DNA from 2 places in the Streptosporangium sp. NPDC002721 genome. Region 1 is predicted to be linked to the other one. Evidence: predicted binding sites of a transcription regulator. Region 1 holds the regulator's gene; the other holds the start of a gene.
The links. Region 1 encodes LexA, which represses DNA repair genes until DNA is damaged. Its sites were predicted from a motif close to TCGAACANNTGTTCGA; they were not measured.
Positions count from the first base shown of each region.

Region 1 (7,245 bases):
GTCGTGCCGGAACCCTGCCGGTGCGCGTCCCCCTGCGGTGTGGAGGGCTGCGGTGCGGAGGTCTGCGGGCCGGACCCCTGCGGATCGGAGGCCTGTGCCCAGCCGTTGTTCCGCGGGCCGGTCGCCTGGGCCCAGCCGTCGGCCTGCGGGCTCTGCGCGCGGCCGTCGTCGTGGGGCGTGGTGCTGGGCCAGCCGGCGTCGGGCGACGCGGTGGCCCGCGCCCAGCCGTTGGACGAGTCGGCCTGAGGGGTGGGGGCGTGCCGGGTGTCGCCGTCCTGTGACGGGGCGGACTGCGGCCAGCCGTTGTTCGGGGAGGACGGGGCGCCGCCGTCGTTGGACGGCGCGGAGGCCTGCGCCCAGCCGTCCTGGGACTGGGACTGGGACTGGGTTTGCGAGGGGGTGGGCTGGGGCCAGCCGTTGCCGGGGGAGGTCTGGTGCCGGTTGTCGGCGTCCTGGGGGCCGGACGCCTGCGCCCAGCCGTCGGCCTGCGAACCGGACCCCTGGGAACCCGATACCTGGGACCAGCCATCACCCTGGGAGCCGGACCCCTGGGAACCCGATGCCTGCGCCCAGCCGTCGCCCTGGGGGGTCGACGCCTGCGCCCAGCCGTCGTTGCGCGGGTCGGACGCCTGGGCCCAGCCGTCGGCCTGCGGGCTCTGCGTACGGCCGCCGTCGTTGGACGGCATGGAGGCCTGCGCCCAGCCGTCCTGCGAGGGGGTGGGCTGAGGCCAGCCGTTGCCGGGGGAGGTCTGGTGCCGGTTGTCGGCGTCCTGGGGGCCGGACGCCTGCGCCCAGCCGTCGGCCTGCGAACCGGGCCCCTGCGGGCTGGATGCCTGGGACCAGCCATCACCCTGGGAGCCGGACCCCTGGGAACCCGATGCCTGCGCCCAGCCGTCACCCTGTGAACCGGACCCCTGCACGGATCCTTGGGGGCCGGACGCCTGGGACCAGCTGTCACCCTGGAAGTTCGACGCCTGCGCCCAGCCGTTGTTGCGCGGGCTGAAGGCCTCCGACCAGCTGTCGCTGCGGGGGTTGGACGCCTGTGCCCAGCCGTTGTTCTGCGGGCCGGTCGCCTGGGCCCAGCCGTCGGCCTGCGGGTTCGGCGTACGGCCGTCGTCGTGGGGCTGGGGGCTCTGGGGCCTGCCTCCGGAGGAGGGGCCGCCGCCGGGTGAGGTCTGCCACGAGGAGCCGTTGCCGCCCTGCGGCTCGTCCTGGGGGCGGGACGGCCGGGCACCGGAGCCGAGGGGGTCGTTCGGCCGCGAGGGCGACGGCTCGGCAGCCTCCGGCCATGCCGAAGGCAGGTGGGACTGGCTGGACTGCTCCGAGGCCATGCTTTCCTTACCTCCCGCGCGGGTGCCCGAATTAGGCGTATTGGGCATGGTCTCACGTGAGACGGGGGGGCTCGCAGGGAAACCGGAGAACGCCCCCCTGAACTGGAGTCCGGTGGGGTCGGTCGGTGGATCCTGCATGGGCAGGCCGACCTCCATCGGATCCGGGCCCTGCCCCGGCTCTGCTGAATGTGCCACGGTTAAAAGAGTAAACGCGAGAGACATACGAGGTCACAACAGGCGTATAGCCATCGAGTCTCGTTCTCCCGGCCGGTGCGGAAACCCCCATTCTGCCGAGCCGGCCGGATCCTGTCCCCCGGTTGTCGTGATCGGCCCCGTTTTCCCTGGCCACGAATACGGCTTGCGGGCTGCGATAGTCTTGGTCTATGCGTGCCGCGACCCTGCTTATCGGGCCGCATCGGCGTCCCCGTCCCTGAGCGCCCTGCCGATGCGGCTGCCCTCCGCGTGAGCGGGGGGTTTTTGTATTGGGCCGGACGGGTCAGACCATCCACGCAGACACACCCCGAGGAAACCGACGTGAGCGAGCGAGCCGACATGCAGAGCGACGAGCAGCACTATGACCCGCAGGCCCTGCAGGTCAAGTGGCAGCGCAGGTGGGAGGAACTGGACCCCTTCCGGGCCTCCGACGACCCCGCCGACCCGCGTGAGCGGCGCTACATGCTCGACATGTTCTCCTACCCCTCGGGCGACCTGCACATGGGGCACGCCGAGGTGTTCGCCCTGGGCGACGTCATCTCCCGCTACTGGGTCCAGCGCGGCTACAACGTGCTGCACCCCGTCGGCTGGGACTCCTTCGGCCTGCCCGCCGAGAACGCCGCGATCAAGCACAACGCGCACCCGGCGGAGTGGACCTACGCCAACATCGAGACCCAGGCCAACTCCTACAGGCGCTACGGGATCTCCTTCGACTGGTCCCGCCGCCTGCACACCAGCGACACCTCGTATTACAAGTGGACCCAGTGGCTGTTCAACCGCTTCTTCGAGCGCGGCCTGGCCTACCGCAAGGGCGGCCTGGTCAACTGGTGCCCCAACGACCAGACCGTGCTGGCCAACGAGCAGGTCAAGGACGGCAAGTGCGAGCGCTGCGGCGCCGAGGTCGTCCGCCGCGAGCTGACCCAGTGGTATTTCAAGATCACTGACTACGCCGACCGGCTGCTGGACGACATGGCCCTGCTGGAGGGCGGCTGGTCCGAGCGCGTGCTGACCATGCAGCGCAACTGGATCGGCCGGTCCGAGGGCGCCGACGTCAACTTCGTGATCGAGGGCCGCGACGAGCCGGTCACCGTCTACACCACCCGTCCCGACACCCTGTACGGCGCCACCTTCTTCGTGGTCGCCCCGGACGCGCCGCTGGCCGAGGAGATCGTCACCGACGACCGGCGCGAGGCGTTCGAGGCCTACCGGGTCGAGGTGTCCAAGCTGTCCGACATCGACCGGCTGTCCACCGAGAAGGAGAAGACCGGCGTCTTCCTGGGCCGGTACGCCGTCAACCCGGTCAACGGCGAGCGCATGCCGGTCTGGGCGGCCGACTACGTGCTGTCCGACTACGGCCACGGCGCCATCATGGCCGTGCCCGCGCACGACCAGCGCGACCTGGACTTCGCCCGCGCCTTCGACCTGCCGGTACGGGTGGTCGTGCACACCGGCCTGGCCGACCCGGGCGAGACCGGCATCGCCACCAGCGGTGACGGCGCGATGGTCAACTCCGGCCCGCTGGACGGCCTGGGCAAGACCGAGGCGATCCGGAAGATCATCGAGGTGCTGAGCGAGCGGGGCACCGGACGGTTCACGGTCAACTTCCGGCTGCGCGACTGGCTGCTGTCGCGCCAGCGCTTCTGGGGCTGCCCGATCCCGATCATCCACTGCGCCGACTGCGGCGAGGTGCCCGTCCCCGACGACCAGCTGCCCGTCACCCTGCCCGACATGCGCGGCGAGGCCCTGGCGCCCAAGGGCGTCTCCCCGCTGGCCTCGGCCGAGGACTGGGTGAACGTCTCCTGTCCCAAGTGCGGCGGCCCGGCCAAGCGCGACACCGACACGATGGACACCTTCGTCGACTCGTCGTGGTACTTCCTGCGTTACGTCGACCCGGCGTACGAGGACGGTCCGTTCGACGTCGAGCGCGTCCGCCGGTGGGGCCCGATCGACCAGTACATCGGCGGCGTCGAGCACGCCGTGCTGCACCTGCTGTACGCCAGGTTCTTCACCAAGGTCCTGCACGACATGGGGATGATCGACTTTGTCGAGCCCTTCACCCGCCTGCTGAACCAGGGGCAGGTCATCAACCAGGGCAAGGCGATGTCCAAGTCGCTGGGCAACGGCGTCGACCTGGGGCAGCAGATCGACGCCTACGGTGTCGACGCGGTCAGGCTGACCGTCGTCTTCGCCGGGCCGCCCGAGGACGACATCGACTGGGCCGACGTCTCACCGGCGGCGTCGCAGAAGTTCCTGGCCCGCGCGTTCCGCGTGATGGCCGAGGCCGGAGCGGCCTCGGCTCCCGGCGCGGACGTCACCGCCGGAGACCTGAACCTGCGCAAGGTCGTCCACCACACCATCGACGAGGTCACCAAGCTGGTCGACTCCCACCGCTTCAACGTCGCGGTGGCCCGCATGATGGAGCTGACGAGCGCGACCCGCAAGGCCATCGACTCCGGCCCCGGCGCCGCCGACCCGGCGGTGAGGGAGGCCGCCGAGGCCCTGGCGGTCATGCTGTCCCTGGTCGCGCCGTACGTGGCGGAGGAGGGCTGGGAGCGGCTGGGGCACTCCGCCTCGGTCGCCACCGCGGGCTGGCCGGTGGCCGACCCGGCGCTGCTGGTCCAGGAGTCGGTCATCTGCGTCGTCCAGGTCGCGGGCAAGGTGCGCGACCGGCTGGAGGTCTCCCCGGAGATCTCCGAGACGGACCTGGAGGCGCTGGCCCTGGAGTCGGAGAAGGTCCGGCCCTTCCTGTCCGGCGCGCCGCGCAAGGTGATCGTCCGCGCGCCCAAGCTGGTCAACATCGTCCCGTAGGCGGGCGGGTGAGGCCCTGAGAACGCCGGATGGGTGGTGTCCCGATGTCGGGACACCACCCATCCGGCGTGTCGCGCGTCCTCCGGCGTGTCGCGTGGAGGCTGGAGGCGCGGGCGTGGAACTCGTGTCAGGACGCGGCGTGTCCCGAAGGTGGCCGCTCACCGCTCGCTCGGCGGGTGCGGGGAGCGGTCCGTGGCCTGCCCTGGGCACGCCCGCGTCAGAGCCTGCGCAGGACCCGTGGCCCGGAACTTGCGGAGGCCCGTGGCCCAAGCGTGCGGCCGTGGCTCAGAGCGTGCGGCCGTGGCTCAGAGTTTGCGGAGGACCGCGACGACCTTGCCGAGCACGGTGGCCTCGTCACCCGGGATCGGGTCGTAGTTGGGATTGTGCGGGACGAGCCAGACATGGCCGTCCCTGCGCTTGAAGGTCTTGACCGTGGCCTCGCCGTCGATCATCGCCGCGACCACGTCGCCGTTGTCGGCGACCGGCTGCTGGCGTACGACCACCCAGTCGCCGTTGGCGATGGCGGCCTCGATCATCGAGTCACCGGTCACCTGGAGGAGGAAGAGGGTGCCCTCGCCGACAAGCTGCTTGGGCAGGGCGAAGACGTCCTCGATGCTCTCCTCGGCGAGGATGGGACCACCGGCGGCGATCCGGCCGACCAGGGGGACGTAGGCGGCGGTCGGGCGGCTGACCGGGGTCTCGTCCTCACCGGAGTCGGGATCCACCCACAGCACGGGCTCGCCGGGAAGGCGGACCTCCAGGGCGCGGGGGCGGTGCGGGTCACGCCGCAGGTAGCCCTTGCGCTGCAACGCCGTCAGCTGGTGCGACACGCTGGAGGTGCTGGTGAGCTGCACCGCCTCGCCGATCTCCCGCATGGACGGCGGATAGCCGCGCTGCTGCACGGAATCGCGGATGACCTCAAGGATCTTCCGCTGCCTGGGGGTGAGGCCAAGGGAGTCACGCCTTCGAACCGCCAGGTCGCTGGCGGCCGAACCGTTCTCGTTGTGCTGGCTCATACGAACTCCTCGCCTCCCGGTCTGTATCTGACACGTCGCACACAGCGACCATACCTTGGCCGAAGATCATATTCAAACAATTGTTCGAATGTCCTCGAAATCGGCGACGCTGTGGTGTACAACATCGTACGGGAGTTCGATCGACATCGTGTTCGATTCGCCGATCTTTCTTCGACATGTGTTCGGCCAGGTCGAGGGGATGGGGGTCACCATGAAACCGACCACGACGACACCGCGATCCAGGACCGCGCCGAGATCCCGGACGGCGCAGAGATCATCGGAGGCGCCACGCCTGAGGCTCGTGCCGCCCCCGCGCCCGGAGCCGGATCCGGAGCCGGGCCCCACGCCGGAGCCCGCACGAGGGTCTGAGGCGGGGCTGGGACGGAAAGCGGCGCGAGAGTCCGAGGCGAGGCTGGGGCGGAAGGTCGCACGAGGGGCTGAGGTGGGAGCGGGGCCGGAGGTCGCGCGGGGCTCCACGGTGGAGCCGGGACAGGGGGCCGGGCAGGGCTCCGGGCGGGCGTCCGGGCGAGGGGCCGGCCGGGGGGCCGAGCGGGCGCCCGGGCGTGAGCCGAAGCAGGGGCCGGGGCGCGAGCCGAGACAAGGCCTGGGGCGCGAGCCGAGACAAGGGCCGGGGCGGGAGGCGGGGCAGGGCTCCAAGCGCGAGCCGAGACAGGGCCCGGGGCATGAGGCGGGGCAGGGCTCCAAGCGTGAGGCGGGGCGGGCGTCCGGGCGTGAGCGGGGGCGGCGAGCCGGCCGGGAGTCAGGCCGGGGGCCTGGTCGAGAGCCGGGCCGCGAGCCGCGACGAGGGGGCAACCGGGAACCCGGGCGCGCAACCGTGCGTGGAGCCGGACGCGCGTCCGGGCAGGGGAAGGCGCGGGGGGCGGTGGTGGTGCCCGTGGTGCGGGCTCACCGTTCCGGCGCCACCCGTCCGGCGGCCGTCCGGCGGCCGCTCCGGCTCACCAGGCGTGGAAGGATTGTGGTGGTGGCGGCGCTCGCGCTGTTCACCCTGGGGGTGCTCTGGATCGGCGGGCGCATCGACATGGCCTCCGCGGGCGGGCGGCCCGATCTCGAGGGCCTGCCCCGGATCACGGTGCACGCGGGCGACACGCTGTGGGAGATCGCGGACGCGTTGACGGAGGAGGCCGACGCCGGCCCGACGGTCCGTCGCGTCATGGACCTCAACGGGCTGTCCGGCCCCGAGGTCCGGCCGGGGACCCGGCTCTACCTCCCCGAGGGCCTCGTCCGCTGAGGGAGGCCGGGGCCCGAGGGCCTCGTCCCCGAGGCGGGGCCGGGAGGTCTAAGGTCTTTGTCTTCGAGGGGGCCGAAGGGGCGGAGTCCTGTCCTTCGCGGTAGGGCCGGGAGTCCTGTCCCGCGTAGCGGGGCCGGGGGGTCTAGGGTCCTTGTCTCCGGGGGGACCGAAGGGCCGGGGTCCTGATTCCCCGTGACGGGGCCGAGGCGGTGGCGTACGTAGGGGAAGGGCCCGAAAGGGTGGGGGAGAGGTGTGGCGGGGCGTCCCGTCTGACGGATCGCCCGGGGCGTGTGTGAGGGAAGGGGCGTCCGGGACGAGAGGGGTCCCGCCCGGCGGCGACACGCCGCGATGTGAGGGCTGATCAGCGACTTCGTCCCGCAAGGTCGTTTCAACTTGCGTTCATGGTCGCGCACTTCTACGGTTGGACCACAACATCTAGTGGCTGCATCGCAACTCATCACCACAGCTTGTGGTTCCATTACCGCATCTCGACTATTCGAAGATGTGTGCGCGGACGCCTGGGCGTGCGCGCCGTGGGTAGGTGAGACAGGTCGGCCGTTCCGTTAGTTCAAGGAGGCGACACGCGTGCACTGTCCGTTCTGTCGCCACCTGGACACGCGCGTCATCG
Region 1 is NZ_JBIAQI010000015.1:115,521-122,765, reverse strand. It holds gene ACFYWM_RS22665 (hypothetical protein) at 1-1,331, opposite strand, end outside; gene leuS (leucine--tRNA ligase) at 1,884-4,352, shown strand; gene lexA (transcriptional repressor LexA) at 4,658-5,368, opposite strand; gene ACFYWM_RS22650 (LysM peptidoglycan-binding domain-containing protein) at 6,351-6,617, shown strand; gene nrdR (transcriptional regulator NrdR) at 7,203-7,245, shown strand, end outside.

Region 2 (7,245 bases), on a different contig from region 1:
GCCCTCGCCGAACGCGGCGTTCCCTGCACCTACCTCACGTTCGAGGGGGAGGCCCACGGCTTCCGCCGCGCCGAGACCCGTAGCGCGGCCCTGGCCACCGAGCTCGCCTTCTACCAGCAGATCTTCCACTCCTGAGGGAGGGAGCGGGTAGGCGGGCTCAGCGGGCTCAGCGGGCTCAGCGGGTACGGCCGGTTCGGCGAGATCGGTGGGTTCGGTCGGTTCGGGGAGATCGGTGGCTTCGGCGAGATCGGTGGCTTCGGCGGGCTCAGTGGGTTCGGCCGGTTCGGCGAGATCGGTGGCTTCGGCGGGCTCAGTGGGTTCGGCGGCTCAGTGGGTTCAGCGGGCGAACTCGGTGGAGCGCGATTCGCGGACGACCGTGATGCGGATCTGGCCGGGGTAGGTGAGCTCCTCCTCCACCTGCTTGGCGACGTCGCGGGCGATCACCTGGGCCTGGATGTCGTCGACCGCGTCGGGCTTCACCATGACCCTGATCTCCCGGCCCGCCTGCATGGCGAAGACCTTCTCGACACCCTCGTAGGAGGTGGCGATCTCCTCAAGGCGCTCCAGCCGCTTGACGTAGGCCTCCAGCGACTCGCGGCGGGCGCCGGGACGGCCGCCGCTGATCGCGTCGGCGGCCTGGGTGAGGACGGCCTCGACGGTCTTGACCTCGACCTCGTTGTGATGGGCCTCGATGGCGTGGACGACGTCCTCGTGCTCGCCGTACCGTCTGGCGATCTCGGCGCCGATGAGCGCGTGACTGCCCTCGACCTCGTGGGTGAGGGCCTTGCCGATGTCGTGCAGGAGCGTGCAGCGCTTGAGCAGCGTCGTGTCGAGCCGTAGCTCGGCCGCCATGATGCCGGCGATGTGGGCCGACTCGATGAGGTGGCCGAGCACGTTCTGGCCGTAGGAGGTGCGGTAACGGAGCTGGCCGAGGAGGGTGACGAGCTCGGGGTGCATGTCGGTGATGCCGAGCTCCACCAGGGCGTCCTCGCCCGCGCGCACGCACAGCTCCTGGACCTCGGCCTTGCTGCGCTCGTGGGCCTCCTCGATGCGCTGCGGATGGATGCGGCCGTCGAGGACGAGCTTCTCCAGAGTCAGCCGCGCGGTCTCGCGGCGGACCGGGTCGAAGCACGACAGCAACACGGCCTCCGGCGTGTCGTCGATGATCAGGTTGACGCCGGTGGTCGACTCGAAGGCCCGGATGTTGCGGCCCTCGCGACCGATGATGCGCCCCTTCATCTCGTCACCGGGCAGGTGCAGGACGCTCACCACGGACTCGGCGGTCTGCTCGGTGGCGACCCGCTGGACCGCAAGCGTGACGATTTTGGTGGCGCGCTTCTCGCCCTCCTTGCGCGCCTCGCCCTCGATCTCCCGGATGATCAGCGCGGCCTCGCGCTTGGCCTGGTTCTCGATCTCCCTGACCAGCTCGGCCCTGGCCTGGTCGCTGGTGAAGCCGGACACCCGTTCCAGGATGGTCTTGCGCTCCTCGGCGACCCGTTCGAGATCCTCGCGGCGGTCGGCCAGCTCGGTCTCGGTCTCGGCGAGCTTGCGGGCCCGGTCGGCCTGGCGCCTGGCCTCCTCGTCGAGACGCTGCTCGCGCTCCGCCAGCCGGTTCTCCCTGCGTTCGAGGTCGGACCGGAGCTCCTTGAGCTCGTACTTCAGGATCTTGCCCTCGGCCTCGGCCTCCTTGCGCATCTCGGCCGCGGCCTCGATCGCCGTCTCCGACTTGCGCAGCAGCTCTCCGGCGTCGTCCTGGGCCTTCGCCCGGATGTCGGCGGCCTCGCGCCGGGCCTCCTCCAGGTGGGCCTGGGCCTCGGCCTCCTGCTCGGGGGTGGGGCCCTTCGGAACCCCGGCTCCACCGATGCGACGCAGCAACACGAACAGCACGGCTGTCATCACGGCGAGAGCCACAACCGTCACTGTCAACATGACGACCACGACCGGATCCATGCGCGCCTCACCTTCCTCGCGTCGCAAATATCAGGCACACGAGGGGTCACACGCACGGCACGGAAAGCTCAAGAGGCGGCACCGTCGGGACCGAAGTGAACCCAGAGGGGATCACTCACCGGCTGTTCCCGCCGGTCCGTCGTCCCGTCTTCATCCGCCAAGCTTGCTTGTCCGTATTACACCGCTATGACAATCCGCGCTGCGCGGAGTAACTCCTCACTGCCGTTGAGATTAAGCGTCAGAGAGGTAACGAGCAAGCAAAGACCCGCTGTCAAGCTGCTTTGGACTAGTCGAGTGGATAGCCCTGATCTTCCGCGAATGGCGATGTTTCCGCCCCTTCGTCCTCAAGCACTTCGCGGATCACGCGAAACGCCAGGCCGGGACCGTATCCCTTGCGGGCGAGCATGCCGGCCAGCCTGCGGGTCCTGACCGCGGGCTCCAGCCCTCGGGTCGAGGAGAGCTTGCGCCGCACGAGGCGACGGGCGGTCTCCGCCTCCTCCTCGGGGTCGAGCCGCTCCACCGCTTCCTTCACCGTCTCCTCGTCCACCCCTCGGTGGCGAAGCTCCGAGGCGAGGGCCTTCCTGGCGAGACCACGCCCGGCGTGGCGCGAACTCACCCATGCCGCGGCGAACGCCTCGTCGTCGATGAGCCCGACCTCGGAGAAGCGCTCCAGCACGGCGTCCGCCGCCTCCTGGGGCACCTCGCGCTTGCGCAGCGCCTCCGCGAGCTGGGCCCGGGTGCGCGGCGCCATGGTGAGCAGCCGCAGGCAGATGCCCCGCGCCACCGCCTGCGGGTCGGCTCCGGCCCCCCGGCTCTCGCGGGACTCCTCGACCGGCCCGTCGGACCCGGCACGCCCGCCCGGCCGACCACGACCTCCGGACCTGCCGGACCTGCCGCGTCGCCCACCGGATCCGCCGACTCCGTCGGATCCGTTGAATCCGTCAGACCCGGTGAGGGCGTCGAACCCCTCAGATCCCTCGGGTCCCTCGGGTCCACCAGGTCCGGCGAGGCCGTCAGGCCCGTCGAAGCCGTCAGGCCCGTCGGAGGGAAAGCCCGGGGTGGCGCCCCCGGACCGCCGTCCGCCCCGTGAGGCACGCCTCTTCCGGCCTCGTGGCCCGTCACTCGCCGGGCCCGCGGCTTCCTCGCGAAAGCCTCCCTCGGAGACGGACGGGCCGTGGTCGCGCCCGCGCCGGCCCGGTGAGCCCGCCCGAGGTTCGTCGGGCCAGGCCCCCCAGTCTCTCGGCCCGACCTCGTCGGCCGGACCGGAGTCAGGTCCCGTGATCATCGATCAGCCCGGATTCAGGCGTCACCCGGCTTGGGAGCGGCCGCGGCCTTGGAGCCGCGGCCGGAGGCGGCGGAGGCCGAAGCGGCACCGGCGCGGCCCGACGCGGCGGCCGGAGCCGAGGCCGCGGGGGCGGGTGCCGGGGCGGCCGGGCTGTCGACGCGCGGGCCGACGCCGAGCTTCTCCTTGATCTTCTTCTCGATCTCGTTCGCCATGTCCGGGTGGGTCTTGAGGAAGTTTCGCGCGTTCTCCTTGCCCTGGCCCAGCTGGTCACCCTCGTAGGTGTACCAAGCGCCGGACTTGCGGACGAAGCCGTGCTCGACGCCCATGTCGATCAGGCCACCCTCGCGGGAGATGCCGACGCCGTACAGGATGTCGAAGTCGGCCACGCGGAAGGGCGGGGCCATCTTGTTCTTGACGACCTTCACCCGGGTGCGGTTGCCGACCGCCTCGGTGCCGTCCTTCAGCGTCTCGATGCGGCGGATGTCGAGACGGACCGAGGCGTAGAACTTCAGCGCCTTTCCACCGGTCGTGGTCTCGGGCGAGCCGAACATGACGCCGATCTTCTCTCGGAGCTGGTTGATGAAGATCGCGGTGGTGCCGGTGTTGTTGAGCGCGCCGGCGACCTTGCGCAGCGCCTGGGACATCAGGCGGGCCTGGAGGCCGACGTGGCTGTCGCCCATCTCACCCTCGATCTCGGCCTTGGGCACCAGGGCCGCGACCGAGTCGATGACCAGCAGGTCGACGGCGCCGGACCGGATCAGCATGTCGGCGATCTCCAGCGCCTGCTCACCGGTGTCGGGCTGGGAGACGAGCAGCGCGTCGGTGTCGACGCCCAGCTTCTGGGCGTACTCGGGGTCGAGGGCGTGCTCGGCGTCGATGAAGGCGGCGATGCCGCCGCTGCGCTGGGCGTTGGCCACCGCGTGCAGGGCGACCGTGGTCTTGCCGGACGACTCGGGACCGTAGACCTCGACGATGCGGCCGCGGGGGAAGCCGCCGATGCCGAGAGCGACGTCGAGCGCGATGGAGCCGGTGGGGATCACCTCGATGGGTGCCCGGGTCTCGTCGCCCAGGCGCATGATCGAGCCCTTGCCGAACTGCCGCTCGATCTGAGCGAGCGCGGTCTCAAGCGCCTTCTCGCGGTCGTTAGCTGCCATGGGAGCCCCCTGAAGGGTCGCGGGTTGGATCGGTTGCCAGAAAGCTACGGGGTGCCGCCGACAATTTCGGGAGGGCACGCCACGAGTGGTGGCCTGTTCAATATAGCCGAACGACTGTTCGATCGCGGCCCGTTGGCACCATACGGTGCTGGAGTCGCGAACCACCACGAAACGCCCTCGCGTACAGCCCGGCGCAGTCGTGCGCGGACAGCGGGTCACGGCCCCGAGGGTACGGAACCCATCCGGGAGGCGACATTTCCAAGAATTGTCCTGGACCTGTTGTAACCGGGCTGACCTGGGGTGATCCTGAGGGGAAACGACCCGAGGTGCCCGACGTGCCCAACGCGTTCACGCAGCAACGCCTAGCCCATCTCGATTCCCTGGCCGCCGAACTGCGACAACGAGGGCTGGCGAGCCGCACCCTCGGGGGCACCGCCCCGGTGCTGTGGGTGTGGCATCCGGACAGCCACCGGCAGACCATCGTCTTCGCCACCCCGGTCAGGGACGGCTGGATGTTCCTGTGGTCGCCGGACGGCGAGGAGAGCGCCGACGATCCCGCGCGGGCGGCCGACTCGGTGGAGAGACTTCTCGCCCCGCTCACGGAACCGCCCTGACCGGTCCTTCCCGGCTCCTCTGGTTCCCCCGGCCCCCGAGCCTCGCTCATCCCTCGGGGTCTGTCGGGCCGTCCCTTCGCCTTCGGGCCCGTGGCCCCGGCCTCGGCCCTCCCGGGTTTTCACCGCGCTCTCAGGCTTCCACGCGCCCTCGGGCTTTCATCGCGCCCTCCGCCCCGGGCCCTTCACGCTTATCCGCCCCAACGCCTGTCGGCTCTCAGCGGAGCTTGGGAGAGACGTCGGTCACCCCGCACACGGCGTGCCAGACCTCCTTGGCCCCCACGCCCTCGGCCAGTGCCTGGATCACGGTCCGGCCGCCAAGGTCGGCGATGACGTAGTCGTGGGCCCACGACTCGGCGTACTGGTCACCGAAGTGTGACTTCATCCGCTTCCAGAACTCCGATAGACGCATGTTCCAAGTATGGATCCCCTCCGGTGGGCCGTGAGCCGCCCCGGCACCTCACCGGCCGGGGGGCGGGGGCGTCAGAGCACGCGGGAGCCGTACATCTCGCCGAGGGGGTCGGCGAGCAGTTCCAGGCGGGCCCCGTCGGGGTCGGCGAAGTAGATGGACGCGCCGCTCTCGACCTGGTGCGGGACGCCCGCCGCCTCCAGCTTGCCCCGCAGGCGCTCCCAGGTGGAGGGGTCGACGGAGATCGCGACGTGGTGGAGCCCGCCGAGGACCTCCCGGTAGGGGCCGAGGTCAAGGCCGGGGAAGTCGAAGAAGGCCAGCAGGTTGCCGTTGCCGATGTCGAAGAAGAAGTGGTTCGACCCCCGGTAGTCGCGATTCTCGAAGATCTCCGTCAGCGGGAACTCCAGGAGGTCCTGGTAGAACGCGATCGTCGTCTCGACGTCCGAGGAGATCATCGCGAAGTGGTGCAACCCCCTCGCGCTGCTCGGCGGGCGGTGTGCCCTGAGGTGCTCCGCCTTGATCCGCTCGCGTGTCGCCTCGATGGCCTGATGGTCGATGCTCACCGTTAGCTCACCACTCAATGCGTCATGTGTTCGTCAAAGCCATGTCCGTGACGACCGGGAGCCAACCTATCCCGAACGTCATGTCATGGTGGCGAAGGGCCACCGCGCCGGGGAACGCCGCGGGCGCGGCCGTCCCGTGGTCCGGCCGCGGCACCGGCGAACCGTGTATCCGCAGGCGGTACGCGAGCCGTCCATCCTCGTCCGCCACCCGCTCGCCGGGCGGGCGGTGACGGGTTCTGTCGGTGGGGCCGTGCAGTATGGGCGGTGACCCGGTCTGCCTGCTGGACCGGAGGCAGGGGGCGGCGATGAGCGAGACCTCGGGCGCGAGCGGTGCCCTCGATCACTTCACCCGGATGACCAGGGAGTGGTTCACCGGGGCGTTCGCCGCGCCGACCGCCGCGCAGGAGGGGGCGTGGGCGGCGATCGCCCGGGGTGACAACACCCTGGTGGTCGCGCCCACCGGATCCGGCAAGACGCTCGCGGCCTTCCTGTGGTCGCTCGACCGGCTCGCCTCCTCCGCTCCCGTCACGAGTCCGGCGACCGACGCGGGCGGTAGGAGCGGCAAGGGCGGTGCGAGCGCCCGGGGCGGCCGGGGGCGTTCGCGGGGGGACGAGGAGCCGGTGAGGCGCTGCCGGGTCCTGTACGTGTCGCCGCTCAAGGCCCTCGCGGTCGACGTCGAGCGCAACCTCCGGGCGCCGCTGGCCGGGCTGGGGCAGACGGCGCGGCGGCTCGGTCTGCCGGTGCCGGAGATCTCGGTGGCGACCCGGTCGGGCGACACCCCACCCGAGGAGCGGCGCCGGTTCGCCACCAGACCGTCCGACATCCTGATCACCACCCCCGAGTCGTTGTTCCTGCTGCTCACCAGCCAGGCCCGCGAGGCGTTGCGCGGCGTGGAGACGGTCATCGTCGACGAGGTGCACGCGGTGGCGGCCACCAAGCGCGGCGCGCACCTGGCCCTCAGCCTGGAGCGGCTCGACTCCCTTCTCCCCCGGCCCGCCCAGCGGATCGGCCTGTCGGCGACCGTCCGGCCGGTGAGCGAGGTGGCCGCCTTCCTGGGCGGGTCGCGCCCGGCGACCGTGGTCCAGCCGCCCTCCGACAAGGAGATCGAGGTCGAGGTGGTCGTCCCGATCGAGGACATGACCGAGCTCGACACGCCCCCCGCCCCGCCCTCCCCCGACGACGACCGCTGGCTGACCGAGACCCCGGCCAGGCGGTCGATCTGGCCGCACGTGGAGGAGCGGCTGTTCGAGCTGATCGGGAGCCACAGCTCCAC
Region 2 is NZ_JBIAQI010000007.1:116,076-123,320, forward strand. It holds gene ACFYWM_RS11300 (prolyl oligopeptidase family serine peptidase) at 1-135, shown strand, start outside; gene rny (ribonuclease Y) at 337-1,950, opposite strand; gene ACFYWM_RS11310 (regulatory protein RecX) at 2,237-2,734, opposite strand; gene recA (recombinase RecA) at 3,250-4,389, opposite strand; gene ACFYWM_RS11320 (hypothetical protein) at 4,725-5,003, shown strand; gene ACFYWM_RS11325 (DUF3046 domain-containing protein) at 5,218-5,412, opposite strand; gene ACFYWM_RS11330 (VOC family protein) at 5,484-5,972, opposite strand; gene ACFYWM_RS11335 (DEAD/DEAH box helicase) at 6,326-7,245, shown strand, end outside.
Region 2: a site for LexA is predicted at 4,496-4,511, ahead of recA (recombinase RecA). Genes of this name have one in related genera too.